Regions from separate parts of the Streptomyces sp. NPDC057486 genome, predicted to be linked through region 1. Evidence: riboswitches for the same ligand, from Rfam matches in the RefSeq annotation. Region 1 holds a riboswitch; each other region holds the start of a gene.
The links. A riboswitch is a leader RNA that binds a small molecule or an ion and turns the genes downstream of it on or off. The one in region 1 is predicted to bind cyclic di-AMP.
Positions count from the first base shown of each region.

Region 2: it holds a riboswitch for cyclic di-AMP, as region 1 does, so the genes downstream of both, ACFU6I_RS14005 (transglycosylase SLT domain-containing protein) here and ACFU6I_RS17150 (C40 family peptidase) in region 1, are expected to answer to the same signal.
Region 3: it holds a riboswitch for cyclic di-AMP, as region 1 does, so the genes downstream of both, ACFU6I_RS09875 (transglycosylase family protein) here and ACFU6I_RS17150 (C40 family peptidase) in region 1, are expected to answer to the same signal.
Region 4: it holds a riboswitch for cyclic di-AMP, as region 1 does, so the genes downstream of both, ACFU6I_RS24730 (NlpC/P60 family protein) here and ACFU6I_RS17150 (C40 family peptidase) in region 1, are expected to answer to the same signal.

Region 1 covers NZ_JBHVEE010000031.1:65,943-72,986, forward strand. The annotation lists gene bioB (biotin synthase BioB) at 1-366, opposite strand, end outside; gene ACFU6I_RS17120 (8-amino-7-oxononanoate synthase) at 511-1,653, shown strand; gene ACFU6I_RS17125 (DUF397 domain-containing protein) at 1,667-1,873, opposite strand; gene ACFU6I_RS17130 (helix-turn-helix domain-containing protein) at 1,901-2,758, opposite strand; gene ACFU6I_RS17135 (ATP-binding protein) at 2,962-3,393, shown strand; gene ACFU6I_RS17140 (LysR family transcriptional regulator) at 3,417-4,334, opposite strand; gene ACFU6I_RS17145 (LysE family translocator) at 4,407-5,048, shown strand; gene ACFU6I_RS17150 (C40 family peptidase) at 5,090-5,563, opposite strand; cyclic di-AMP (ydaO/yuaA leader) riboswitch at 5,567-5,752, opposite strand; gene ACFU6I_RS17155 (hypothetical protein) at 6,068-6,376, opposite strand; gene ACFU6I_RS17160 (ATP-dependent Clp protease proteolytic subunit) at 6,384-7,019, opposite strand.
Region 2 covers NZ_JBHVEE010000023.1:66,548-73,591, forward strand. The annotation lists gene ACFU6I_RS13985 (alpha/beta hydrolase) at 1-293, shown strand, start outside; gene ACFU6I_RS13990 (dihydrodipicolinate reductase) at 508-1,587, shown strand; gene ACFU6I_RS13995 (carboxymuconolactone decarboxylase family protein) at 1,584-2,063, shown strand; gene ACFU6I_RS14000 (GMC oxidoreductase) at 2,067-3,710, opposite strand; gene ACFU6I_RS14005 (transglycosylase SLT domain-containing protein) at 3,934-4,701, opposite strand; cyclic di-AMP (ydaO/yuaA leader) riboswitch at 4,706-4,891, opposite strand; gene ACFU6I_RS14010 (DUF5996 family protein) at 5,467-6,420, shown strand; gene ACFU6I_RS14015 (UBP-type zinc finger domain-containing protein) at 6,432-6,791, opposite strand.
Region 3 covers NZ_JBHVEE010000014.1:55,125-62,168, reverse strand. The annotation lists gene ACFU6I_RS09895 (SurA N-terminal domain-containing protein) at 1-293, shown strand, start outside; gene ACFU6I_RS09890 (nucleoside triphosphate pyrophosphohydrolase) at 486-1,448, shown strand; gene ACFU6I_RS09885 (cytochrome P450) at 1,458-2,735, shown strand; gene ACFU6I_RS09880 (transglycosylase family protein) at 2,841-3,716, shown strand; cyclic di-AMP (ydaO/yuaA leader) riboswitch at 4,017-4,188, shown strand; gene ACFU6I_RS09875 (transglycosylase family protein) at 4,192-4,920, shown strand; gene eno (phosphopyruvate hydratase) at 5,221-6,501, shown strand; gene ACFU6I_RS09865 (septum formation initiator family protein) at 6,604-7,044, shown strand, end outside.
Region 4 covers NZ_JBHVEE010000055.1:25,767-32,810, forward strand. The annotation lists gene ACFU6I_RS24705 (PspC domain-containing protein) at 1-115, shown strand, start outside; gene ACFU6I_RS24710 (response regulator transcription factor) at 112-807, shown strand; gene ACFU6I_RS24715 (hypothetical protein) at 926-1,078, opposite strand; gene ACFU6I_RS24720 (C40 family peptidase) at 1,153-2,190, opposite strand; gene ACFU6I_RS24725 (hypothetical protein) at 2,546-2,899, shown strand; gene ACFU6I_RS24730 (NlpC/P60 family protein) at 2,973-4,163, opposite strand; cyclic di-AMP (ydaO/yuaA leader) riboswitch at 4,162-4,326, opposite strand; gene pcrA (DNA helicase PcrA) at 4,584-7,037, shown strand.

The DNA.
Region 1 (7,044 bases):
GACGTCCCGGTCCGTCGGACCGCGGCCGCTCGCCACCAGACAGACGCGCTTCGCGCCGCCCGCCACCCCGGCGGCGGCGGCCTTCGACGCCTCGTCCGGTTTCAGCCAGGTGTACTTGAGGATCTCGGCCTTCGAGCCGAGCCGCTGAGAGCAGTACGAGCAGTCCTCCGGGCAGAGCCCGGACTTGAGATTGACCAGATAGTTCAGCTTCACCCGCCGGCCGAACCACTGACGGCGCACCTTCCCGGCCGCGGCCACCACTTCGAGGAGGTCGTCGTCCGAGGTCGCCAGCACGGCGAGTGCTTCTTCGCGGGTCGGCAGCTCGCGCCGCAGCCCCTTGTCCACCAACGTGTTCAGGAGGTCCATGGTCACGATCCTGGCGCACGGCACCGCCCGCAGCCAAGGAGGAACCGGACAACAGAGCCCACCGAGCCTGTGTGTATCGCCACACCATGACGGGCCGCGCCCCCGGTTAGGGTCTGTGAGCTGCCTACAAAAGGGACCGCCGCCATGTCCTTCGCCCCGTTCGACTGGATCGATGACGAGGCGCGCCGCCGTGCGGACGCCGGGCTCGTCCGTACTCTGCGCCCCCGGCGCGCCGAGCCGGAACTGCTGGACCTCGCGAGCAACGACTACCTGGGCCTCACCCGGCACCCCGAGGTGACCGCTGCCGCCGCCGAGGCCGCGCACCGGTGGGGTGCGGGCGCCACCGGCTCCCGGCTGGTCACCGGTTCCACCGCGCTGCACGCCGAGCTCGAACGCGAACTCGCCGAATTCTGCGGTTTCGAAGCGGCCCTCGTCCTCTCCTCCGGCTACGCGGCCAATCTCGCCGCCCTCACCGCCCTCACCGGTCGTGGCTCCCTGATCGTCTCCGACGCGGGCAATCACGCCTCCATCGTGGACGGCTGCCGCCTCTCCCGGGCGGACACAGTCGTCGTGCCCCACGCCGATCCCGAATCCGTCGCCAAGGAGCTGCGCGCGCACGGCGGCCGCGCCCTGGCCGTCACCGACTCGGTCTTCTCCGTCGACGGAGACGCCGCGCCGCTGCCGGAACTGGCCGACGTCTGCCGTGCGGAGGGCGCCGCGCTGCTCGTCGACGACGCGCACGGTCTGGGCGTGCTCGGGGAGGGCGGGCGCGGCGCCCTCGCCGCCGCCGGTCTCGCGGGTGGTGACGGGATCGTCACCACCCTCACCCTGTCCAAGTCCCTGGGCAGTCAGGGTGGAGCGGTCCTCGGCCCGGCCCGGGTGATCGACCATTTGATCAACGCGGCCCGCACCTTCATCTTCGACACCGGGCTCGCACCGGCCGCGACGGGCGCGGCTCTCGCGAGCCTGCGCCTGCTGCGCCGGGAGCCGGCACGCGCGGGCAGGGCCCGTACGGTCGCCACCGCACTGTACGAACGGCTGACCGCAGGAGGGCTGACCGCCGTGCGCCCCGACGCCGCAGTCGTCTCGGTCAGGGCGCCTTCGCCGGACGCGGCGGTGCGCTGGGCGGCCGACTGCCGCGCGGCCGGGATCGCGGTGGGCTGCTTCCGCCCGCCGTCGGTCCCGGACGGCATCTCGCGGCTGCGGCTCACCGCACGGGCCGATCTGACGGAGGCGCAGATCGCGACCGCGGTGGCGACCGTCCTGCGAACCGCGCCACTGACCTGACGGAGTCGGCCGGTCAGCCGACCGGACCGTCGTTCAGACCGGAGACGAACGAAGTCCAGGCCGCCGCGGAGAACCGCAGCGGGGGCCTGGACACGTCTTTGGAATCCCGCACCGCCAGCTGTTCCGCGCCGAACGGAGCTGTTTCCACACAGTTGTTCATACCCGTGCTGCGGCTACTGCGCCGCCACCGTAACTCGTGCTGTGCGAGGCAATCGGACATCGGGCCCCCTCGGGCAGTCTGAGGTTCCTAACCGTCGCGGTCGATCGCGGCGATGAGGTCCAACGAGTGCTCCGGCGACAGCGCGTGTGCCTGCATCGTGCGGAAGGCCGAGCTGTACGCCTCAAGGTCTTCTTTCCGCTCCAGATAGAGGCTACTCGTCAAATGGTCAAGAACGACCACATCCAGATCAGAAGTATTCGGAAATGAGAAGATAACGAACGGCCCAGTGATTCCGATGTATCCGCCGACCGAGAACGGCAGCAACTGCACCTGCACATGGGGTAGTTGGGACAACCGCGCCAAATGGCGCAGCTGCTCCCGCATCACTCGGCGCCCGCCGACCTCGCGCCGCAGCACCGCCTCGTCGAGCACCGCGGTCAACCGCAACGGCGGGTCTGTCCGCAGCACTCCCTGCCGCGCGAGCCGCACCTCCACCAGCGAGTCCAGCTGACCGGCGGGCAGTCCGTCCAGGGACGAACGGGTCACCGCCCGTGCGTAGTCGGCGGTCTGCAGCAGTCCGGGAACCACCGAGGTCTCCAACGTGCGGGCGGTCCGGGCCTGGGACTCCAGACTGATGAAGTCCCGGTACTGGGGCGGGATGAGGCCGCGGTAGGCGTGCCACCAGCCCGTGCCGCCACCGCCCGCCGAGCCCGCAAGCATCTCCAGGAGCGCCCGCAACTGTGCGTCGTCCACGCCGTAGGCATCCAGCAGCCGGCCCACATCGGCCGGTTTCACCCCGCTCGCACCGGTCTCGATCCGGCTCACCTTCGACTGGTGCCAGCCGAGGATCCGTGCGGCGTCCCGACTGGTGAGTCCGGACGTGTGGCGCAGACTCCGCAGTTCCTCCCCGAGTTTGCGGCGACGTACTGCGGGGCCGTGCTGCATCGGCGGCCTCCCTCCCTCTCGTACAGAGGGGCCAGTGTGCCGCCACCCGCGCCTGTCCGGGCCGGAGTTCACCGCTTCGAGCGACAGATATATGCATATCTCGTTGGATCGGCGTCACAGCGGGCAGCATCAGTGGCAATCTGGCGCGAAGCACATCCCGGACCGGTCGTGGGTCGGTCCGGGCAGGAAAGGGACGGCTCGCCATGGCAGACCATCAAGAAGCACGTGTCACTCTGCCCAGCGAGCCGGTCTCGGTCCCCGCAGCCCGGAGATACGTTGCCCGGGTGCTCGCCGATTGGGGACTGCCCGACGACACCGAGGCCGCCGACACCATCCGGCTCATCGTCTCGGAACTCGTGACCAACGCCGTCCAGCACACCTTCGGCCAGTCGCCCACCTTCACCGTGGACCTCCGGCTGGAGCGTGAGGAGCAGCTGCACCTCGGGGTGACGGACAGTCACCCCCGCCGGCCCCGGCGCCCGCCCGCCGCCGTGCAGCAGGACAACGGCCGCGGCATGGTGATCATCCGCTGTCTGGTCAAGGAGTGCGGCGGACGTCTCAGGGTCACGCCCACCAGCGAGGGGGGCAAGACCGTCTGGATCGCGCTCCCGTGGACCGTACCCGCCCACCCCTGACTGCCCGAGCGGGCGGGCGCACGTCACTGCACCGACGTCGCCCGTCCGAAGCCGCCGCGCAGCAGTGCGCACAGCGTCGCCGCCGCTCCGCTCGCGTGCTCGCCGTGGTGCACCACCGAGATCGTCCGCCGGAACGCCGCGGGTTCCAGCCGCCGCACGGACAGCGGAGCCGGCGACATCGCTGCGACCATCTCCGGCACCACCGCCATCCCGATCCCCGCGCTGACCAGGGCGCACACCAGGGCATAGCCGGGCGACTCGCAGACCACCGCGGGCGTCGCCCCCACCTCGGCCAGGGCGTTCTCCACCCCGCGGCGGGGGGGATGGGCCGGTGCGCTGCTGACCAGCGGCCGGCCTGCCAGCTCCGTAACCGGCAGCCGTCCCGTCCCCTCGGACAGCATCTGGCCGACCGCAGTGATCAGTACCAGCTCCTCGACCAGCAGCGGCTCCACGCAGACCCCGGACGGCACCGGCGCCGCAGGCCCCGGCTCGTACGCATGGGTCAGCGCCAGATCGACCTCGCCCGAGGCGACGGCGGCGATCCCCCCGGGCGGTTCGTAGTCCGTGACGGACAGCTCCACATCCGGGTGGGCGCGCCGGAACGCGCTCAGTACAGGCGGCAGCAGATGGATGCCCGCCGTGGTGAACGTGCCGACCCGGAGGCGTCCGCCGGAGAGCCCGGCCAGTCGGCTCAGTTCGTGGCGCGCACGGTCCATCTCGTCGAGGACCCGCCGGGCGCGTACGACCAGCAGCTCGCCCGCTGCCGTCAGCCGGGCGCCTCGGTGGTGGCGCACCAGCAGCGCGGCGCCCGCCTCCCGCTCCAGCTTGGTCAGCTGCTGGGAGAGTGCGGGCGCGGTGTAGCCGAGGCGGGCGGCGGCGCGCGTGATCGAACCGGCCTCGGCGACCGCCACCAGTGCCGCGAGCCGCGTCGGATCGAACATTAAGCATTCCTTTTGGCAGACCCAGAAGATTGCAAGTACATGCTGAAGGCTAAGTCGGTCCATGGTGGACCCATGGACGGACAACTGATCGCCTTCATCGGGGTCGCCGCAGGGATGGTGGCGCTGCCGGGCGCGGACTTCACGGTGGTCGTACGGAACGCACTCGCCTCGCGTGCGGCCGGGGTGGCCACGGCGCTGGGGGTCGCCGGGGGACTGCTCATCCACACGGCGCTCGCCGTCGCCGGGCTCGCGGCGGTCCTTGTCACGGTGCCCGTCCTGTTCCGCACGGTGCAGCTGCTCGGCGGGGCGTACGTCCTCTATCTGGGAATCAGCGGCGTGCACGCGGCGCGGCGCCGCGCCAGGGATGCGGGCGTGGACACGGGAGGGGACGGAGGGCCGACGGCGACCAGCACGCGGCGCGCCCTGCGCCAGGGCTTTCTGACCAACGCTCTGAACCCCAAGGCGCCCGTGCTCTTCCTGAGCCTGCTGCCGCAATTCGTCCCTGACGGACAGCCGCCCCTCCCCAGGACCCTGCTGCTGGCCACCGTCGTCGTGCTGCTCGCGCTGATCTGGTTCCCGGCCGTGGCGCTCCTGGTGGACCGCCTGGGCCGGTGGCTGCGCCGGCCGCGTACCGCCCGCGCCATCGAGGGCGGCAGCGGCGCGGCGCTCACCGCGCTGGGGCTGGTCCTGGTGACCGGACCCCTGGTGCACTGAAGCACGTGGTGAATGGGGGGGGCGGAGGAGAAACGGAGGGATCAGCGAACTCGTCCGTACCAGACGCTCCTCGTCCAGATCTTCTCCAGCCGCACGACGGAACCGGTCTTCGGGGAGTGCCAGATCCTCCCCCTGCCGGCGTAGATGCCGACGTGGTAGACGCTGCGCCCCGAGTGGAAGAAGACCAGATCGCCGCGTTTCCGCTTCGACGCCGAGATGTGGCGGGACTTGTTGTACTGCTGCTGGGCCGTGCGTGGGAGCCTCTTGCCCACCTTCTTGAACGCGTACATCATCAGCCCGGAACAGTCGAAACGGTGGGGGCCGGTGGCCCCGTACCGGTACGGCGATCCCTGCTTCGACGCGGCGATCTTGAGCGCCTTCGTCGCACGCGTCGCGGCATGGGCGTCGGTCACGGCGCCGGGAGCGAGCATGGAGCCGCCGACGGCGGCGAGCGTCAGAACTGTGGCCGTACCGGCCCGGGTGATCAGAAACGGGACATGAACCTGCGCAGTCATGCGCAACCCTTCGTCAGCCGCCTGTGAAGGATGACCTGTCGGGTTCGGGCTGGCGAAGTTGCCCGGCCGCGCGATGCGGCTTCACCCCGAGGGTCGACCGGATGCCGGTCGACCCGTTGTGCTCGGGTCCTCCACTCCTGCCGATCCACTTATGTCGACCAGTCATCCGGGCGGCGGCAGGACTCGGCGTCCGCCCGGACCGCCTCGCCGTGGTGGCGGGGGCTTGTCGTCCCACGGATCTTGACTCACCGACTGCCGGATTTCCGAACCAAAACAGCGAAATGCGAAGTTCGTTACCAATCGTCTGTTTGGGTGAGCGAGGGATGATGTGAGCACTCGTCAGGCTGTCTCGACCCGTCCCGTACCAGCGGCGGAACGGCATATTTCGCTCGCCGTCCACGTCGGCGGCGCAAGTCGAGTCATCCCTCTCGCGGGGGATTCCTTGCGCCGGACGAGCGAGAAAATTCGATCAACATGCCGGGCGTGTCGCCCATGGAGAGATGATCAACTCATCGGGGCCGGGGGCACGGTGACCCGTCCGGCCCGCCGTTCCCCGTCCAACACGCGCAGTGCCCGTGCCAATGTGGCGGCGTGGATGTGTGCTTCACCCCGCTCGTGCATCAAGGTGAGCGCGTCCCGCAGGGCGCCCGAACGTGAGGCGAGTGCCTGGGCCGCGCGCAGCGCGCCGTAGGTGTCGCTGCCGCGGGCCGGGTTGATCCGGCCCAGCTGGTCGAGCACTTCCAGGTAGCAGTCGATGAACTCGGCCTCGGCGCGCGTCAGTGCGGGCAGCGGTGGGAGGTGGGGTGGCTGCATCGGCGGTTCACCTCGCGCTGTTCGGCGGGAGCGACGTCTTGCGGTTCTCCAGGACGTGGTCCACCAGCCCGTACGCCTTGGCTCCGGCGGCGTCGAGGATGAGGTCGCGCTCGAAGTCGGCGGCGATCCGCTCGGCGCTGCGGCCGGTGTGGCGGGCCAGCATGCGGGTGAGCAGCTCACGGACGCGGACCAGTTCCCGTGCCTCGATCTCCAGATCGGACGGTTGGCCCTGAACCGGCTCCGGGAGCTCGGGCTGCTGGACGACGACCCTGGCCCCGGGCAGGGCATGCCGTCGGCCGGGAGCGCCCGCGGCGAGCAGGACCGCCGCGCTGGAACCGGCCTGGCCGAGACAGAACGTCTCCACCTCGCAGGTGAGGTAGTCCATCGTGTCGTAGATGGCGGACATGGCGCCGAACGAGCCGCCGGGGGAGTTGATGTAGAGGGAGATCGGCCGCTCGGGCGCGGCGTGCTCCAGATACATGAACTGCGCGATCAGGTCGTTGGCGGCGGTGTCGTCGACCGGGGTGCCGAGGAAGACGATGCGCTCGGCGAGCAGCTTGGAGTACGGGTCGAGGGTGCGGGTCCCGTCGGTCGTGCGCTCGGTGAACTCGGGCAGGACGTAACGGGCGGCAGGGCGGAACATGGCTGGCCTCTCCTCCGGTGTCTGT
Region 2 (7,044 bases), on a different contig from region 1:
GCGCGGGATTCACCGAGATCATCCGCACGCCGGACAGCTGGCGGCGGTCTCCGGCACTCGACGTCTTCCGCTCCCTGTCCACCCGCGCGGTCCTCGCCACACCACTCACGGACACGATCATTCCCCCGGCCGTGACGCAAGCGGTGGCCGGCGCCCTGGCCACTTCGCGCTGCCGCTTCACCGGGCTCGTCCACCCCGAAGCCGATCACCGCCTGGGCCAGTGGTTCGCCGTCAACGCCGTGGCGCGCGGCCGCTTCGTCGACACCGTACTCAGCGACACACCCCCGACGTAGGGACCGTCCACGAGACCAACGGCCCCCGACCGCACGGCGTCCCCGTCAGCCTTTCCGGTCGCAGCACTGGACGCCGCGGGTGGCCGCAGCCCGAGGGGCGTCGCACGGGGGGGCCGACTCCCCTGCCCCGCCCGGCGAACTCGCCTGCTCCGCCCGGCAAACTCGTCGCGTCGCGGCACTAGGAAGTGACAGGTCCACTCGCTACCCTCCGCGCATGATTTCCACCGTCGTCTGGGGCACGGGCAACATCGGCCGCTCCGCGATCCGCGCTGTCGAGGCCCATCCGGCGCTCCAGCTCACCGCTGTGCTCGTCCACAATCCCGACAAGGTGGGACGTGACGCGGGCGAACTCGGCGGGCTCGATCGTCCGCTGGGGATCGTGGCGCGCGACGACGTCGATGCCGTGCTGGCCACCGGCCCCCGGGCCGTCGTGTACGCCGCGTCCGGCGACATCCGCCCCGACGAGGCTCTCGCCGACATCACCAGGGCGATCCGGGCCGGGGCCGTGGTCGTCACCCCCGCGCTGTACGCCCTGTACGACCAGTTGGGCGCCCCGTCGGAGCTGCGGGATCCGGTGCTGGACGCCGTCGCGGCCGGTGGTGGCTCGCTGTTCGTCTCGGGTGTCGACCCCGGCTGGGGCAATGACGTACTCCCGCTGCTGATCAGCGGACTCGGCACCTGCGTGGATGTGATCCGCTGTCAGGAGATCTTCGACTACTCCACCTACGACCAGGAGGAATCGGTCCGGTACCTGGTAGGCATGGGCCAGCCGATGGAATACGAGCCTCTGATGCTCGCACCGACCGTCCCGACCATGGTGTGGGGTGGGCAGATACGGCTGATGGCCAGGGCTCTGGGGGCCGAACTCGACGACATCCGCGAGACGTTGGACCGACGCCCGCTCGACGCCACGGTGAGCACCAGAACGATGGGCACGTTCGAGGCCGGTACTCAGGGCGCCGTGCGGTTCGAAGTACAGGGCATCGTCGGCGGCGAACCCCGCATCGTCATCGAGCACATCACGCGCATTCACCCCTCCTGCGCACCGGACTGGCCGACGCCGCCCGACGGGGACGGCGCACATCGAGTGATCATCGAGGGCCGTCCGCGCATCGAGGTCACGGTCGAGGCCACCGACGAGGGCGAGAACAGGTCCGCGGGCGGGAACGCCACCGCGGTCGGCCGGCTCGTGAGCGCCATCGACTGGCTCGTGGACGCGGAACCAGGAATCTACGACGCGCTCGACGTCCCGCTGCGCCCCGCAGTCGGCAGGCTCGGAAGGAGACATCCATGAACATCGACATCCCCGAGGGCAAGGACGCGATCGAGTACGTGTGGGGCGAGATGGTGCCCGGGATCGGGATCGCCGCATCGAACTTCTCGCTGTCGGTGTACGCCCACACGACCCTGGGACTGCGCGAGTTCGAAGCCGCGCGGTTGCGAATCGCCCAGATCAACGGGTGCCTCTTCTGCCTCGACTGGCGGACCGAACGGGACGGTGTGAAGGTCGAGGAGGAATTCGCCGACGCGGTGACCGAGTGGCGTACCACCGACGTTTTCGACGACCGAACCCGGTTGGCCGCCGAATACGCCGAGCGGTACGCCCTGGATCACCACAACCTCGACGACGCGTTCTGGTCCCGGATGACCGCGCACTACAGTCAGCTCGAGATCGTGGAGCTGAGCATGAGCATCGGATCATGGCTGGCCTTCGGCCGGCTCAACCATGTGCTGGGCCTCGACACCGTGTGCGCGCTGCCCGGCCGTTGATCGTCACAGGTCGGTGGCGATGATCTTCTCGATGTTCCGTTCGGCGAGCGCGGTGATGGTGACGAACGGGTTGACGCTGGTGTTGCCGGGGATCAGCGAGCCGTCGATGACGTACAGGCCCACGTAGCCGTGCAGGCGGCCGTAGTTGTCGGTGGCCCGGTTCAGCACCGCGCCGCCGAGCGGGTGGTACGTGAGGTGGTCGCCCCAGATCTTGTAGGTGCCGAAGAGATCGGTCCGGTAGATCGTCCCCTCCTTCTGGTTGATCCTGTCGAAGATCGTCTTGGCGGCGTCGATGGACGGCTGCTTCCAGGCGGTCTGCCAGTTCAGGTCGACCGTGCCCGTCGCGGCGTTCCAGGAGAACTCGGCCCGGTTCGGGTTCTTGGTGATGGACAGGTAGAACGAGGCGTATGTCTCGATCCCGGTGGGCAGCGGCGCAACCTCGGCGAACGCGCCACCGGCCGCCCAGTTGTCGATGCCGCCCGTGGGAATGGACGCCTGAAGACTGCCGGTCGGGTCCCACAGGTGATTGGCCCGGCCGCACATGACGTTGCCGTTGTCGCCCCACCCTTTGCCGATCTCGTTGTTCAGGGCGGGGAGCGCACCGGTGGCCTTCAGCTTGACCAGCAGCTTGCTGGTGCCCACGCTGCCGGCCGCGAAGAACACCCGGTCGGCGGTCACCGTCTTGGTGGCCGTGGTGTCACCGCCGGTGTCGATCTGGTCGATGACGACCGTGTAGCCGCCACCTGCCGCCGGGGCGACCGAAGTGACCTTGTGCAGCGGCGAGATGGCGACCCTGCCGGTGGCTCTGATCCGGTCGAGGTACGTCTTCTGCAGCGATTTCTTGCCGTAGTTGTTGCCGTAGAGGATCTCGCCGGCCAGCGCCGACCTGGGGACGGTTCCGGCCTCCTCCTGCCTCATGTAGTCCCAGTCGTACACGGTGGGCACGAAGACGAACGGGAAGCCGGCACGTTCGGCCTGCTTACGGCCGACCCGGGCGTACTGGTAGCACGCGGCGGTGTCGAACCAGGCCGGATCGATGGTGCCGACGCCGAGCCCGGCATTGGCGCGCGGGTAGTAGATGCCGTACATCTCGTCGGCGTCCACCGACGGGAGGACGGCTCCGAAGTTCTCGCGCTTGGGGGTGACCGCCATCCCGCCGTTGACCAGCGAGCCGCCACCGACACCGCGGCCCTGGTAGACGGTGATCCCGCTGAACTCCTCGGCGTCGAGGATCCCTGTGTTGCGGGTGATGTTCCTGTCGATGGGGAAGCCGAGGAAGTTGCTGAGCGGCTGCTTGGTCCTCGTGCGGAGCCAGTACGACCGGCTGTCCGGGGAGGTCGTGTTGGCGAAGATCTTGCCGTCCGGGCCGGGGGTGTCCCAGGCCATGCCCATTTCGATCATGTGCACGTCGACGCCTGCCTGGGCGAGACGCAGTGCGGCGACGGAGCCGCCGTATCCGGTGCCGATCACCAGGGCCGGGACATGGGCTCCGGAGTCGATCGGAGCGGCTGCGGAGCGGATCCCGGCCCGGGCCGGGATGGTGTGACCCGCGAGGGCCACGGCTCCTAAAATAGAACCAGTTCCTGTGATGAATCTTCGACGCGAAACACCCTCGGTGCCTGCATCATGCATGGTAGAGTCACTCATGTGACACGCCTCACTCTCTTCAGAGTGAAACTGGTTCTACTGCTGTTTGCGTGTCAAGTCACTACATACCTGCGGGTAATATGCACCCGATCGAGGGACCCGGACACGCAACGTCACGCGTCGCCCCGGACCGCGCGGCAGGAGGACAGGACCGACGGGAACGGGTGGCGAAGCCCTGTCGGACCTTCGCCACCCGTCATTCCCGAATCGACGCAACCGGGGGTCAGTAGGCCCCGAACACGTTGTCGATCGAGCCGTACTTGGCAGCGGCGTAGTTGCACGCGGCCGTGATGTTGGCGACCGGGTCGTAGGGGTCCATCGACGTACCGGGCACGTGGTAGGCCCGGAAGGTGGGGTCGATGACCTGCAGGAGACCCTTGGACGGCGTGCCCTTGGCTGCGTTCGAGTCCCAGTTGTTGATGGCCCGGGGGTTGCCCGAGGACTCGCGCATGATGTTGCGGTGGATCCCGTCGTAGCTGCCGGGGATGCCGTGCTTGGCCATGACGGCCAGCGACTCCTTGATCCAGCCGTCGAGGTCGTTCGTGTACGTCGTGGGCTTGGGGGTGACCACAGCGGCGGTGCTCGCGGCCGTCGTGGACTCGACCGCCGCGGGCGCGGCCTTGGCGCCGATGGTGAGCTTCTGGCCCGGGTGAATCACGCCGGGGTCGGCTCCGATGACCGCTCGATTGTCCTTGTACAGCTGCTGCCAACCGCCGCTCACGGACTGACTCAGGGCGATCTTGTAAAGGGTGTCACCGGCTATCACGGAATAGGTGGAGGGCGTAGCCGCCCGCACGGCAGTCGGCTTGGCGGGGGCGGCAGCGGGCGCCACCGCATTGGCGACGGCGGTGACAGACTGCGCCGGCGCTGCCGAGGCAACGGTGGCCCCGATCATCGGAAGAGCCAGAGCGGCTCCGCCCGTGCTCACGGCAATGATTCCGCGAGTCAGCGAACCGGACTTACGACGACGGTGGTTACCCATTGCGGGCATGGCGCATTCCTCTCCGTCGCCTACGAGGTGAGCTGTCGGGTTGAGGCTGGAGTTGCCTCGCCGTATGGGAATACGACTTCACCCCTAGCCGTTCCGGATACCGGATCGGCGGCTTGCCTGGGTCCCCCGCTCCTGCCGTACGTGAATGGTCGGGTTACCGGACGGCGGCAGGATTCGGCGTTCCATCCGGATTGACGGTGACCGTAGGCGAGAAACTCCGACCTGAACAAGCCCCCATTTCTCGATCACAATTCATTTACAAGATCGAGTCGCGGAATTTCACCTGATCCACCCCGGCCCACGAAGCCAACTTTCTTGGCGCAGCAGGGAACCGGGCGGCACGCCGCTGCGTCCGCGCGCCCGAAAGGTGACTCTCACCACTCAGTCCGAAAAGGGCGATTTGCCCGACCCGTAAGACCCCGACCCGTGAGGGTTTCGCATGCATCGGACAGTCGAGCAACTTCCCTTAATCGCCAAAATTCCGACATTTAGCAGATATTGGCTTCGACGGACAGGCCCTCGGGCCTCCGACTCGTCGGGAAGGTCGCCTCCCACGAGGCGACCGGGGCCAGTCGCACGTCACGCATCTGCGCCGACTGCGGCGCACGAGTGGCCGCCCACCCCGGCCTGGTCGCGCAGGTTCACACGAACGACACCACGACGGCCGCACGAGGTGCCGTACGCCTTCGGCATGGCCATGATGGTGCGGAAGAACGCCCTGCCCGCCCACCGGGACCGTCCGGCAGCACGAAAGAAGTGATGGCGATGGAGCTGTTCCCGCCCATGCCGCTCGCCGAGTGGCGTGACACCAAAGAGACGCTCCACCGCTTCGCGCAGGTCGTCGGAAAGATCCGTCTCGCGGCCAGCGTCCGGCGCAATCACTGGTGGAACGTTCCGTTTCACCTCACCGGCCGCGGTATCACCACCCGCCCCATGGGGCAGATCGACGGCAACCCGATTTTCACGGTGGACTTCGACTTCGTCGACCATCGCCTCGTCATCACAAGACTGGACGGTGTGACGGTCTCGTTCCCACTTTCGGGCCAGTCTGTGGCGTCCTTCCACAAGAAGGTCATGGCCGCCCTGGAAGCACTGGGCATCAAGGTGGATATCAACGTGCCCAGGCCATTTGATCTGCCCGACGCCGAGCGGCCGTTCGCCGAGGACACCCAGCACGCGGCATACGATCCCGAACACGCCAACCGGTATTGGCAGGTTCTCAGTCAAGTGGCACTGGTACTGGAGGAATTCGCGGCGCGGTTTTCGGGGAAAGTCAGTCCCGTGCACCATTTCTGGCACACCTTCGATATCGCCCACACCCGCTTTTCGGAGCGTCAGATCGACCAGCCCCAGCAGGTCGACCCGGTGACGCGGGAGGCCTACTCCCGAGAAGTGATCAGCTTCGGATTCTGGTTCGGTGACGACAAGTTCGCCGCTCCCGCGTTCTACTCGTACACCGCTCCCGAACCGGCGCGGTTGGCGGAGGAACCGCTCACTCCGGTGTCGGCGCAGTGGGTGGATCGCGGCGGCAGCCATCTGGCGGTGCTGCCGTACGACGCGGCCCGCACCGAGAGCGATCCCCGTGCGGCCGTTCTCGCCTTCTACGAAAGCGCCTATCAGGCCGGAGCGGGGCGCGCCGGCTGGGACATCGGCCGTCTCGCCTGTCCCGACGGGACGACCGATCCGTGCCTGAGGACCCATATGTCTGCCGGTGGCTGAGGAGCGCGGCTTCAGTGCAGCTGCTGCTCCCAGTCCGAGGGGACCTTGTCCCGGGGTCCCGGGGTCGGCTGGTCGACCGGGTGCGAGGTGGGCGGGAGCAGCTCCAATCCCTCGTAATATTCCTCGGTCTCGATGTTCCAGAGCCAGTTCTCCCCCGGCTCGAAGCTGGCCAGGAAGGGATGTCCTGCCTCGCGTGCGTGCTTCGTACCGTGCTGCGAGGGGGAGGAGTCGCAGCAGCCGATGTGACCGCACGCGGCGCAGCGGCGCAGGTGCAGCCACCATCCCGGTCCTTCGCCCGCCAGGCAGTCCGCACATCCCGCCCCGCTGGGAGCCGCGGCGAGATCGATGCCTGGGATCTGGTCAGGTGCCATGTGACGTGTCTCCGTGATCAGGCGCGGGACCGCGGACCCTGCGGGTCTCGGCCCCGGCGCTCCGAGGCTTCCGGTGCCCCTCCTGCATCGTAAGGCCGGGTTGCACGGTCCGCCTGCGCCGAACAGCCGTGCCGGACTCCGGGCGCCGATCGGTGGTGTGAAGTGCCCACCCTGCAGAGGGCGTTCGCGTGTGCGGGCGGCAGCAGGGCCGAGGCATTCGGGCGTCGCGGGGCGCGGTCTCCTGTCGGCTCGC
Region 3 (7,044 bases), on a different contig from region 1:
GGGCGATGATGCTGCAGCAGAGCTGGGTCGCCCCGAACCAGATCGATGCCGTCCTGCGCGAGCAGGTCCAGCTGTCGAAGCTCGCCCAGACGTTCGGTGCCGACCTGCAGCAGCCTGCCGGGCAGAAGGCCGTCGGCGACGCGCTCAGCGCGGCGTCGAAGTCGCTGCACATCGACGTCAACCCGCGCTTCGGCACCTGGGACAACAAGCAGACCCAGCTCGCCAACTACAAGGCCCCGTGGATCACCCAGGTCACCAAGCCGGCCCAGCAGGACGCCGCAGCCGGCGCCTAGGGCGCGTGTACGGGAGGGGCACCGGCCAGGGTCTTTCGTCCGGATCACGCCGGGCTCGCGGGGTCCGGCCCGATCCGGACGAAAGACCCAGGGCGTCCGGTCGGTCGGGCCGGTCGCGCCCCCTGGTACCCCTCCCCGCAAGCTTTGCCCCGCCGCAGACATTGCCGGTCACGGCACTAGTAGGTTGGTGGGGTGAACGCTGAAGACCTCGGTCGTATCGTCCTGCTCACCGCCAGCCACCGGGTCGCGCCCGGACTGCTGTCCTGGCCCGCCTGGCAGACGCTGCACGCCGCCGACCGGGTGCTCTGCGCCGAGTCCGACCACCCCCAGCTGCCGTACCTGCGCGAGGCCGGCGTCACCGTCGAGCACGCCGCGCCCACCGCGCAGGAACTCGTCGACGCCTGCGCGGGCGGCCGGACCGTCGTGGTCGTGACCGGTGGCGAGGGCAACCAGCCGCTGACGGACGGGCTGGCCCGGCTGGCCGGCTCGGGCCGGGTGCAGATGCCGAACCTGGAGCTGCTGCCCGGTTCGTACGATCTGCCCGGCGCCCGTCTCCTCGACCTCGTCCAGGTCATGGACCGGATCAGGGCCGAGTGCCCGTGGACCTCGCAGAAGACCCATGAGGGGCTTGCCAAGTACGCCATCGAGGAGGCGTACGAACTCGTCGAGGCGATCGAGGACGGCGACCGCGACGAACTGCGCGAGGAACTCGGCGACGTCCTTCTCCAGGTCGTCTTCCACGCCCGGATCGCGGAGGAGGACACGGACGAACCGTTCTCCGTCGACGATGTCGCCGCGACCCTCGTCGAGAAGCTGATCCACCGCCATCCGCATGTCTTCGGTGACGAGACCGCCGAGACCCCGGAGGACGTCCACGCGCACTGGCTGCGCACCAAGGCCATCGAGAAGCAGCGGGACTCGGTGACCGACGGCGTTCCGCTCGGGCAGCCCGGGCTGGCGCTGGCCGCGAAGCTGGCGAGCCGGGTCCGTGCCGCCGGACTCGATGTGCCGCTCCCGACGGGCGACAGCATCGGTTACGAACTCCTCGCCCTTGCCGTCCGCGCGGAACAGGACGGCACGGACCCCGAGGCCGCCCTGCGCGCTGCGGGCCGCGCCTACCGGGACGCGATCCTCGCCGCGGAGGCCAACGGATAACGTCAGGGGGTGAACGACAGCCCCGCCGACGCCCCCGAACTCTTCACCTGGGAGTTCGCCACCGACCCGTACCCTGCCTACGCCTGGCTGCGCGAGCACAGTCCCGTGCACCGCACCGCGCTGCCCAGCGGGGTCGAGGCATGGCTCGTGACGCGGTACGAGGACGCCCGGCAGGCCCTCGCCGACACCCGGCTCTCCAAGAACCCTGCGCACCACGACGAGCCGGCGCACGCCAAGGGGAAGACCGGCATCCCGGGCGAGCGCAAGGCGGAGCTGATGACGCATCTGCTGAACATCGACCCGCCGGACCACACCAGACTGCGCCGGCTGGTCTCGAAGGCGTTCACGCCGCGCCGGGTCGCCGAATTCGCCCCGCGCGTGCAGGAGCTGACGGACCACCTCATCGACAATTTCATCGAGGAGGGATCCGCGGACCTCATCCACGACTTCGCGTTCCCGCTCCCCATCTACGCGATCTGTGACCTGCTCGGTGTCCCGCGCGAGGACCAGGACGACTTCCGGGACTGGGCGGGGATGATGATCCGCCACGGCGGTGGTCCGCGCGGCGGGGTGGCCCGGTCGGTGAAGAAGATGCGCGGCTATCTCGCGGAGCTCATCCACCGGAAGCGGGAGAACCCGGGGGAGGACCTGATCTCGGGGCTGATCCGGGCGAGCGACCACGGCGAGCACCTCACCGAGAACGAGGCCGCCGCCATGGCTTTCATCCTCCTCTTCGCGGGATTCGAGACGACGGTCAACCTCATCGGCAACGGGGTGTACGCCCTGCTGCGCAATCCGGAGCAGCGGGAGCGGCTGCAGCGCTCGCTCGATGCGGGGGAGAGCGGGCTGCTGGAGACCGGCATCGAGGAACTGCTGCGGTACGACGGTCCGGTGGAGCTGGCGACCTGGCGGTTCGCCACCGAGCCGCTGACCCTCGGCGGGCAGCGGATCGCGGCGGGCGACCCCGTACTGGTGGTGCTCGCCGCCGCCGACCGGGACCCGGAACGGTTTACGGACCCGGACACGCTGGACCTCGCGCGGCGTGACAATCAGCACCTCGGATACGGGCACGGCATCCATTACTGTCTGGGAGCACCGCTTGCCCGACTGGAGGGGCAGGCGGCCCTGGCCACCCTGTTGAGGCGCCTCCCGGACCTACGGCTTGCGGTGGAACCTACCGATTTGCGGTGGCGTGGCGGGCTCATCATGCGTGGACTGCGCACGCTTCCGGTGGAGTTCGGTCCCGGCCTGCGTTCCGGTGGAAGTGACACTCTGTCAACTCTGTGACTTTCACGTGATCTGCGCTGCATCGACTTGTGACAAGCATTCGAGTGCCGCTACGTTCACCGTTCGACTCACCAGTCACTTGTCAGTCACACGGAAGGCAATCCCATGGGCTCCGCGAACGGCAGGCACCGTCGCCCTCGCCAGGCACCCGCGATCGTCGTCGCCGCAGGCGTGACCGGTTCGGCCATCGCCATCCCCCTGCTCGGCGCGGCCGGTGCGCACGCCGCCGGCGCCACGACCTGGGACCAGGTCGCAGAGTGCGAGAGCGGCGGCATGTGGAGCGCCGACCTCGGCAACGGCTTCTATGGCGGTCTTCAGTTCTCGCAGGACACCTGGAAGGCGTACGGCGGTAAGGCGTACGCCCCGCGCGCCGACCTCGCCAGTCGCTCGCAGCAGATAGCGGTCGCCGAGAAGGTCCTGGAGGACCAGGGGCCGAAGGCGTGGCCCAGCTGTGCGGTGATCTCCGGGCTCACGGAGGACGGGTCGTTGCCGGGGGTCGACCCGGGAATCGTGCCGTCGGCCGAACAGGGTGAGAACGAGGATGAGTCCGAGGCGCCGTCCGCCGAGGCGTCCGCCACGCCTTCGGACAAGGCGTCGCGCAAGCCGTCAGCCACACCGTCGTCCAAGAAGTCTGATTCATCCGACTCGCACCAGAAGTCTGGCTCGTCCAACAATGGGACGGGTGGCAAGCACCGCGGTGCGCCGGCCTCCGAGGTGAGCCAGGACACGGGCAGGGGCGGCGACCGGGACTCGGGTCGGCATGCTTCCCGCGGTAACAGTGAGGGGCGCGACACGCGCGCGGCGGCGACGGACGGCGATTACACCGTCCGGCCGGGCGACAGCCTCTCGGCGATTGCTGACGCACAGAAGGTTCCCGGTGGATGGCCCGCTCTCTATGAGGCGAACAAGGGTGCGGTCGGCGGCGACCCGGACCTCATCCTGCCTGGCCAGAGCCTCGAACTCGGCGCGAAGTCGAAGTGAGGGCAGTCTGATAAACAGCTAAAAGTACCCCAAAAATCGGGGTAGTTCAGGGACCTATGTCCGCTTATGCGTAAGTGAGACATGGGTCTCTTTGCGTCAACTGGCGTGTCGCGTCTGCCGGGTCCGTCCGCACGGCTCCTCACCTGCGAAAACACTGTGCGATCGGATGCATGTAAGGACTGATTGTCCGTTATGCCCATCTTTGAATGTCGAGGTTGCGTACGTTTACGGTCGGAACCGCTCGCACCGCGGGCCCCGTCGACCGTCACGCCGAATCCTGCCGTCGGTCGAAGGGAACAGACGCGTAAAGCGCCGTAGGCAGGAGCGGGGGACCCAGGTAAGCCGCCGGGCCCGACGGTCGAAAGACCGTCAGGACCGGCTCGGGGTGAAGTCGCGTGCTAGGACACGCGACCGGGCAACTCACTTGGCCCGAACCCGACAGCTCACCTCGTAGGCGTCGGTGAGGAGAAGTTCCATGCTGCTGAACAGCAAGGGCAAGCACCGTCGCCCGTCCAAGGCCGTCCGTGTCGCCACGCTCGCCGGCGTCACCGGTGCCGCCATCGCCGCTCCCCTGATGGGTGCGACCGGTGCCTCCGCAGCCTCCGTCGCCACGTGGGACGCCGTCGCCCAGTGCGAGTCCGGTGGCAACTGGTCCATCAACACCGGCAACGGCTACTACGGCGGCCTGCAGTTCTCGCAGTCCAGCTGGGCCGCCGCCGGTGGTACGCAGTACGCCCCGCGCGCCGACCTCGCCACCAAGGCTCAGCAGATCGCCACCGCCGAGAAGCTCCTCGACATGCAGGGCCCGGGTGCCTGGGGCTGCGCCGGCGCCGGCGGCCTGAAGAACGACGGTGTCGACCCGGGCGTCGACACCGGCTCCACCGCGCAGCAGAGCGCCCCGGCGCAGGAGTCGAAGCAGGCCGCGCCGAAGCAGGCCGAGCGCACCGAGGCCCCCGCCGCCTCCCGCGCGAACCGCGGCACCGCCCCCAAGGCCGCGGCCAAGAAGACCGTCACCACGCCGACCGGCGCGAAGGTCGCCAAGGGCGACGGCGAGTACAAGGTGAAGCCCGGCGACTCGCTCAGCAAGATCGCCGCGCAGCACGAGGTGAAGGGCGGCTGGCAGCAGCTCTTCAAGCTGAACAAGGACATCGTCGAGGACGCCGACCTGATCTACCCGGGTCAGCAGCTCCACCTGACGAAGTAGGACGGGCCTCCGTGGACACGGGCTCCCCGTAGATACGGACTCCCTCCTCCCCGAGCACCCCGACCCGGCGCGGATTCCCCCGTACGCGCCGGGTCGGGGTTCCTGCGTTCAGCGTTCAACTGTTGTCGTTACCGTCCAGTAGAAATCTGGATCTTTGCCCTGCTATGAGTGCCCTTGGGTCCTTTTTCGTCCCAGGAGGCGGGCGGTCGGCGGACCGAGGCGGCCCAGCCGGTTAGGCTCTTGTCGCAAGGCCAAAGCGACCCTGCACAACCAGCGTCATATCCCAGAAGGAGATGCCTCGTGCCGTCCATCGACGTCGTCGTAGCCCGGGAAATCCTCGACTCCCGCGGAAACCCCACGGTCGAGGTCGAGGTCGGCCTCGACGACGGCAGCACGGGCCGTGCTGCTGTTCCGTCCGGCGCCTCCACCGGTGCGTTCGAGGCCATTGAGCTTCGCGACGGTGACCCCAACCGCTACCAGGGCAAGGGCGTCGAGAAGGCCGTCCTCGCCGTGATCGAGCAGATCGGCCCGGAGCTCGTCGGCTACGACGCCACCGAGCAGCGGCTGATCGACCAGGCCATGTTCGACCTGGACGCCACCGAGAACAAGGGCTCGCTCGGCGCCAACGCCATCCTCGGCGTCTCGCTGGCCGTCGCACACGCCGCGTCCGAGGCCTCGGACCTGCCGCTGTTCCGCTACCTCGGTGGCCCGAACGCGCACCTGCTGCCCGTCCCGATGATGAACATCCTCAACGGTGGGTCGCACGCCGACTCCAACGTGGACATCCAGGAGTTCATGATCGCGCCGATCGGTGCGGAGTCCTTCTCCGAGGCCCTGCGCTGGGGCGCCGAGGTCTACCACACGCTGAAGAAGGTCCTGAAGACCAAGGGACTGTCGACCGGTCTCGGCGACGAGGGCGGCTTCGCGCCGAACCTGGAGTCGAACCGCGCCGCCCTGGACCTCATCCTCGAGGCCATCAAGGAAGCCGGCTACGCCCCGGGCAAGGACATCGCGCTCGCGCTCGACGTCGCCGCCTCGGAGTTCTACAAGGACGGCAAGTACGAGTTCGAGGGCAAGTCCCGCTCGGCCGCCGAGATGACCGAGTACTACGAGGAGCTCGTCTCCGCGTACCCGCTGGTGTCCATCGAGGACCCGCTGTACGAGGACGACTGGGCCGGCTGGAACGTCATCACCCAGAAGCTCGGCGCCAAGGTGCAGATCGTCGGTGACGACCTGTTCGTCACCAACCCGGAGCGCCTGGCCCGCGGCATCGAGGAGGGCTCCGCCAACGCCCTGCTCGTCAAGGTCAACCAGATCGGTTCGCTGACCGAGACCCTGGACGCCGTCGAGCTCGCCCAGCGCAACGGCTTCAAGTGCATGATGTCCCACCGCTCCGGCGAGACCGAGGACGTCACCATCGCCGACCTCGCCGTCGCGGTGAACTGCGGCCAGATCAAGACCGGTGCCCCGGCCCGCTCGGACCGCGTCGCCAAGTACAACCAGCTGCTGCGCATCGAGGAGATCCTCGACGACGCGGCGGTGTACGCGGGCCGCTCCGCGTTCCCGCGCTTCAAGGGCTGATCGCAGGCCCGGCATCGGGCAAAGGCCCCGGCCTCCGTCCGTCCCCGCACTCGGTCCCGTACCGTGTGCGGGGACGGACGTGCGTAGTGGGGAGGCGGAGACATGGCCGCGAAGGACCGGGAACGGTTCTCCACCGCGACCCGGCTGCGACTGCTCGGTGAGCAGACCGCCGCCCGCGTCTACCGGTCCCAGAACCGCCGCCAGGCCCGCCGTTCGCGGCTCACCGGCCGGGCCGCGTTCCTCGCCCTGGTCGTCTGCTCCCTGGTGGTGGCGCTCGCGTACCCGATGCGGCAGTACGTGTCGCAGCGCGACGAGATCGCCGACCAGGAGCGGCTGGCGCAGGAGGCCGAGAAGCGCACCGAGGAGCTGCGCGACGAGAAGGCGCGCCTCCAGGACGACGCGTACATCCGGCGGCTGGCCCGGGAACACCTGCACTACGTGAGTCCCGGGGAGACCAGCTACACGGTGATCGACCCCGACGCGGCGAAGGAGCGCAGCGGAGGGGCGAAGGAGACCGACCGGCCGTGGCACTCCAACCTGTGG
Region 4 (7,044 bases), on a different contig from region 1:
CGTACGAGAATCAATCATCGGCCGGATGCAGCGCAACGGCGGTACGGCGCGGCTGCGTTCGGTGCCCGGCGGGGGCACGGAAGTCGAGCTGGAGATGGAGAGGGCGGGCGAATGACCGAGACCACCGAAGCGATCGGGGGCCCGGAGCGCCGGGTACGGGTCGTGCTCGTCGACGACCACCGGATGTTCCGCACCGGAGTCCAGGCCGAGATCGGCCGCACCGAGGAGACCGGTGTCGAGGTCGTCGGCGAGGCCGCCGATGTCGACCAGGCGGTCACCGTCATCACGGCGACCCGCCCCGAGGTCGTCCTCCTCGACGTGCACCTGCCGGGCGGCGGCGGCGTCGAGGTGTTGCGCCGCTGCGCCCCGCTGATGGGCGCGGTCGAGAACCCGGTGCGCTTCCTTGCGCTGTCCGTCTCGGACGCCGCCGAGGATGTCATCGGTGTCATCCGCGGCGGCGCCCGCGGCTACGTCACCAAGACGATCACCGGCACCGATCTGGTCGATTCGGTCTTCCGGGTGCAGGAGGGCGACGCGGTGTTCTCGCCCCGGCTGGCCGGCTTCGTCCTCGACGCGTTCGCCTCGACGGACGCGCCGCCCGTCGACGAGGACCTGGACCGGCTGACGCAGCGCGAGCGCGAGGTGCTGCGACTGATCGCGCGCGGCTATGCGTACAAGGAGATCGCCAAGCAGCTGTTCATCTCGGTGAAGACGGTCGAGTCGCACGTCTCGGCGGTGCTGCGGAAACTCCAGCTGTCGAACCGGCACGAGCTGACGCGGTGGGCGACGGCCCGACGACTGGTCTGAGTCGGCCGTTCTCCCGGTCGGGGGCGACGGCGATGTCGAGTTTCTCGCCGACCCTTCGGTGGCCGATGCCCGCGTGGATCCGTTCCACAGCGGTGTCGGCCGGCTCCAGCCACACCACCTACCCGTGGTGCTGTACGCGGGCGGCGGCGTAGAACTCGGCGTCGGTGGCCGGTTCGGCGAGCACGAGGGTGTCGACGGGCTTCGGCGGCAGGAGGTCGCCGGGGGAGCGGAGGGCGAGTGCATGGGCGTGCGTCCGGACATCGGCGTCCATGGGTATACGGGTTCCCCTTCGACCGGTCCGGTGGGACTCCGGACCCAGGACCGCGAACTGCGGAGCGAGGGAGCCTATGCGACCCGGGTCGCTCCCGCGAAGGGCATGTTGTCGATCGGCGCGATGCGGACCGGTGCTCCGGGGTGCGGTGCGTGGATCATCTGTCCGTCGCCGATGTAGAGACCGACATGGCTGACCCCGGAGTAGAAGAACACCAGGTCACCGGGGACGAGTTCGGAGCGGGGGACGTGCCGGCCGGCGTTGATCTGGGTGTATGTGGTGCGGGGGAGTGAGACGCCGGCGGAGCGCCAGGCGGCCTGGGTCAGCCCGGAGCAGTCGAACGAGGACGGTCCGGTGGCGCCCCAGACGTACGGTTTGCCGAGCGCCCCGTAGGCGAACGCGACGGCCTCCGCGGCGCGGGCGTTGGGAGCCTGGGTGGCGCCCAGGCGCGGGGCGCCGCGATCCGCGCGGGCGGCGTCCGCGCGTTCGAACCCGGCACGCTCCGCGGGCGAGAGGGTGTCCAGGAGCTTCTGGGCGTCGGCCAGTCTGGCCCTGACCGTCGTCCGGTGCTTCTTCAGGTCGGCCCGGCGGGCGGTGAGGGCCGCCAGCTCGTTCTTCGCCTCGGTGCGCAGCTGGGCGATCTCGGTGACCTGCCGCTGCACGTTGGAGACCTCGGCCGCCTGGCGGTCGGAGGCCCACTCCACGTACGAGGCCCGTTGCAGATACTGGTCGGGGTCCGAGGACAGCGCCAGCTGCACGGCGGGGTCGAGGCCGCCCGTGCGGTACTCCGCGGCGGCGAGCGAACCGAGTGCGTTGCGGGAGGCATTGAGGCGTTCGGCCCTGCGGGCGGCCTCGTCGCGCAGTGCGTTCAAGGACTTGGCGGCGGCGGTCGCCTCCTCCTTCGCGCCGTTGTACTGCTCGGTGGCGACCTCGGCGTCGTGGTACAGCCGGTCCACCTCGGCCTTGATCCGGGCGGGGGTGGGCTGTGGTTCGGCGTGCGCGGAGCCCGGCAGGACGGCGGCGGTCGCGGCCCCGGCGAGGGCGAGGGTGGCTGCGGTGCGGGCGGCGGAGCCGGTGTGCGGGCGCTGCCTGGGTTTTCGATGCACTGCCACAGGGGCGGGGCTCCTTGGGTCGACTGCCCGTCGGGGCCTACCGGCGGGCCGCTGAGGTCCGGCGGCGGGACACCAACAGGGGGAGCGGCCCGCCGCCGGATTTCTCGGCGGGGTGACCGGGCTGCCGTCCGGGTGCGGAGCGGTGGTGAAGCCGGCCACCTGGACAGGGACGCTAAGCCCGGGGCGCGAGGAAGAGTCGCAATGACGGCTATTGCCCGAATTTGGCAATGTATTGTCGCCGAGTGACTGGAAAATTCCGTCAGAGTCAGGCAATTGGTACAGATGCGAGCGAAATGCCGGGTAGCCCCCACCTCGCCGAAGAGGGGTGATATGGCCCCGGCTAGGCTGCGGCCTCATGGACGTACTCATCAATGTCTTCGTCGCGCTGCACATCATCGGCATCGCCGCCCTCCTGGGCGGCTTCCTGACCCAGATGAAGGCGATGGGCGCGGGCACGGCACGCTTCGTCCCGGCGATGCTGCACGGAGCGCTGACCATGCTGGTCACCGGTGTCGCGCTGGTCGGGCTCAACCAGGCCGACGACCACCCGGTCAACAACATCAAGATCGGCGTGAAGCTGGCGGTCCTGGTGGTGATCCTCGCGCTGGTCTACATCAAGCGGGACGAGGAGAAGGTCGAGAAGGGCGTGTTCGCGGCGGTCGGCGGACTGACGGTCGCCAACATCTTCATCGCGACACTCTGGACCTGAGCCGGACCCACCCGCACGAGAAGCGAGCCCCTGCCGGACCCGGCAGGGGCTCACTCCTTGGAGGAGCTCGGCGTCACGCCGGGCGCACGCTGCCGTAGATCGGCATGTAGTAGATCGACTCCTCGCGGACGTTCGCCCCGGGCTTCGGGGCGTGGATCATCATGCCGTCGCCCTTGTAGATACCGACGTGGCTGATGTCGTCGTAGAAGAAGACGAGGTCGCCCGGTTGCAGGTCGGCCGTGGCTATCCGGGTGCCGATCTTCACCTGGTCCCAGGTGGTGCGGGGGATGTCGACGCCCGCCGCCTTCCAGGCGGCCTGGGTCAGCCCTGAGCAGTCGTACGAGGAGGGGCCCGTCGCTCCCCAGACGTACGGCTTGCCGATCTGGGCGCGGGCGAAGGCGAGAACCTTCTCGGCCTTCGTGGTGGCACTGGTGTCCGAGCCGGTCCCGGTCCCGGTCCCGGTTCCCGTGCCCGTGCCCGCCCCCGTGCCCGTGCCGCTGGTGGAGGCGGCCTTCTTCGCCGCCTCCTGGGCCTTGCGGTCCGCCTCGGCCTTGGCGGCGGCCTGCCGGCGGGCGAGTTCCTCCGCCTTGCGCTTGGCCTCCGCCTCCTTCTCGCGCTCCAGTGCCGCCAGCCGCGCCTTCTCCTCGGCCGTCAGCTTCGACAGCATCGTGCGCGCCTCGCCCAGCTTCTTCTGGACGGATTGCTTGCTGGTCCGGAGCGTGGCCTGGGACTCGGTGAGCGTCTCCAGGCTCTTCGTCGCCTCGGCGCGCTTCTTCGCCGCCGCTGCCTGCTGCGTACGGAAGTCCGTGACCGCCTTCTGCTGCTGGGCGGTCATCCGGTTCATCAGCTGGTTCTGGTCGAAGTACGACTGCGGGTCGTCGGCCAGGAAGAAGGTGGCGGTCGGGGCGATGGAGCCGGTGCGGTACTGCGCGGCCGCGTAGTTGCCGAGTGTTCTGCGCGCCTCGTTCAGCTTGTCGGCGCGCTCGGCCACGTCCTCCAGCAGGGCGTCGACCTTGCCGCGCTGCTTGGCGGAGGCCTCCTTCGCCTGGTTGTACTGCTGGGTCGCGGTGCCCGCCTGCCGGTAGAGGTCGTCGACCTTCTTCTGCACGTCCTCGATGCTGGGCTTGGGTGCGCTCGGGGCGGCCGTGGCGCTCTGGGTCGACAGCAGGGTCACGCCTGCCAGTGCGGCCGTCGTGAGCCCGACGGCGGGGGTGGTGGTGCGTACCCGGCTGCGCGGTTTGCGATGCGATGCCAAAGCCGGCATCTCCTTCCGTGGACCGCCTACCGGGTTAGCTGTCGGGTTCGGGCGGAACGGAAGGCTGCCCTACGGTCCGAGTGGGGATACAGACCGATTCACCCCGGTTTCGCATGTGGGTCCCCGGTTCCGAACTTCCCTGTGGGCAGCGCGGATTCGGCGGGGGAGCCCGCTCGGCGTGGTTCGCCTCAAGGGGGTACGGGCCGCCCGACGGAGCACGCTAGCCAACCGTGGTGCCGCTGTGAAGCTTGATGTTCGATATGCCCGATACGTTTTCGTGACCTTGGTGAAGAGAGGTCGGAGGAGGCGGTCCGGGCCCCGATTCCCTTACGGGGCGTGGGTGGGCGCTCTCCGTGCGTAGGTGCCTTCCGGTCGCGCTTTCCCATGCGGCCGCAGAGTGTCGGTGCGTCGCCCTAGACTCGTGAGGCGATGAGCAGCCTCTTTGACGACAGTTTCCTGGCCGGCCTCCAGCACTCGGAGGAAGAACCCCCGCCGCCCCCCGAGGACTCCGCACCCGAAGCGGTGCCGGAGGACCTCTTCGCGGGTGTCTTCGACGCGCCCCCGCCGCACCGGGACGCGTACTACCGGGACGGCGCCCACCGCCCCGCCATCGACTCCGCCGCCCTGCTCGACGGGCTGAACACCGAGCAGCGCGCCGCGGTCGTTCACGCCGGATCGCCGCTGCTCATCGTCGCCGGCGCGGGCTCCGGCAAGACCCGGGTGCTCACCCACCGGATCGCCCACCTGCTGGCCGAGCGGGGCGTGCACCCCGGCCAGATCCTCGCGATCACCTTCACCAACAAGGCCGCGGGCGAGATGAAGGAGCGCGTCGAGCAGCTCGTCGGACCGCGCGCCAACGCCATGTGGGTCATGACGTTCCACAGCGCGTGCGTGCGGATCCTGCGCCGCGAGTCGAAGCGGCTCGGCTTCACCTCGTCGTTCTCGATCTACGACGCGGCCGACTCCAAGCGGCTGATGGCCCTGGTCTGCCGCGATCTGGACCTCGACCCGAAGCGCTTCCCGCCGAAGTCGTTCACGGCCAAGGTCTCGAACCTGAAGAACGAGCTGATCGACGAGGAGACCTTCGCCGGCCAGGCCGCGGACGGCTTCGAGAAGACGCTCGCCCAGGCGTACGCGATGTACCAGTCCCGGCTGCGCGAGGCCAACGCACTGGACTTCGACGACATCATCATGACGACGGTCCATCTGCTCCAGGCGTTCCCCGACGTCGCCGAGCACTACCGACGCCGCTTCCGGCACGTCCTCGTCGACGAGTACCAGGACACCAACCACGCGCAGTACACGCTCGTACGCGAGCTGGTCGGCCCGGCCGGAGAGGCCGACGCCCCCGCCGAGCTCTGCGTCGTGGGTGACGCCGACCAGTCGATCTACGCCTTCCGCGGCGCGACGATCCGCAACATCCTCCAGTTCGAGGAGGACTACCCGAACGCGACGACGATCCTGCTGGAGCAGAACTACCGCTCCACGCAGACGATCCTCTCCGCCGCCAACGCGGTCATCGAGCGCAACGAGAGCCGCCGCCCCAAGAACCTCTGGACGAACGCGGGCGAGGGCGCCCGGATCACCGGCTATGTCGCGGACACCGAGCACGACGAGGCGCAGTTCGTCGCCGACGAGATCGACCGGCTGACCGACGCGGGCGACGCGAAGGCCGGCGACGTCGCGATCTTCTACCGGACGAACGCTCAGTCCCGTGTCTTCGAAGAGATCTTCATCCGCGTCGGCCTGCCCTACAAGGTCGTCGGCGGCGTGCGCTTCTACGAGCGCAAGGAGGTCCGGGACATCCTGGCCTATCTCCGGGTCCTCGCCAACCCCGAGGACACCGTCCCGCTGCGCCGCATCCTCAACGTTCCCAAGCGCGGTATCGGCGATCGCGCCGAGGCGATGATCGACGCACTGTCGCTGCGCGAGAAGATCACGTTCCCGCAGGCACTGCGCCGCGTCGACGAGGCGTACGGCATGGCGGCCCGCTCGGCCAACGCCGTCAAGCGGTTCAACACGCTGATGGAGGAGCTGCGCACGATCGTCGAGTCCGGCGCGGGCCCCGCCGTGGTGCTGGAGGCGGTGCTGGAACGGACCGGCTATCTCGCCGAGCTCCAGGCGTCCACGGACCCGCAGGACGAGACGCGGATCGAGAACCTCCAGGAACTCGCCGCCGTCGCGCTCGAATTCGAGCAGGAGCGGGGGGAGTCCGCCGGGGAGGAAGGTGCGGGCACGGGCACGCTCGCCGAGTTCCTGGAGAAGGTCGCGCTCGTGGCCGACTCCGACCAGATCCCCGACGAGGACGAGGACGGCTCCGGCGTCATCACGCTGATGACGCTGCACACGGCCAAGGGGCTCGAATTCCCGGTGGTGTTCCTGACCGGCATGGAGGACGGCGTCTTCCCGCACATGCGCGCCCTGGGACAGGTCAAGGAACTGGAGGAGGAGCGGCGCCTCGCGTACGTCGGCATCACCCGTGCCCGTGAGCGGCTGTACCTGACCCGGGCGGCGATGCGCAGTGCGTGGGGCCAGCCCTCGTACAACCCGCCGTCGCGGTTCCTGGAGGAGATCCCGGACCAGCACCTGGAGTGGAAGCGGACCGGGCCGATGGCGGCCCCGGCCGGACCGACGTCGGGGATCACGTCGTCGCTGTCCTCGTCGCGCGCCCGCTCGGGCCCCTCGGGCTTCGCGACCCGGCGTACCTCGGACAAGCCGACGGTCACGCTGGTGGTCGGGGACCGGGTCACGCACGACCAGTTCGGGCTCGGCACGGTGACGGCGGTCGAGGGGATCGGCGACCAGGCGAAGGCGACGGTCGACTTCGGGGACGAACGACCGAAGAAGCTGCTGCTGCGGTACGCGCCGGTGGAGAAGCTCTAGGGCGTGT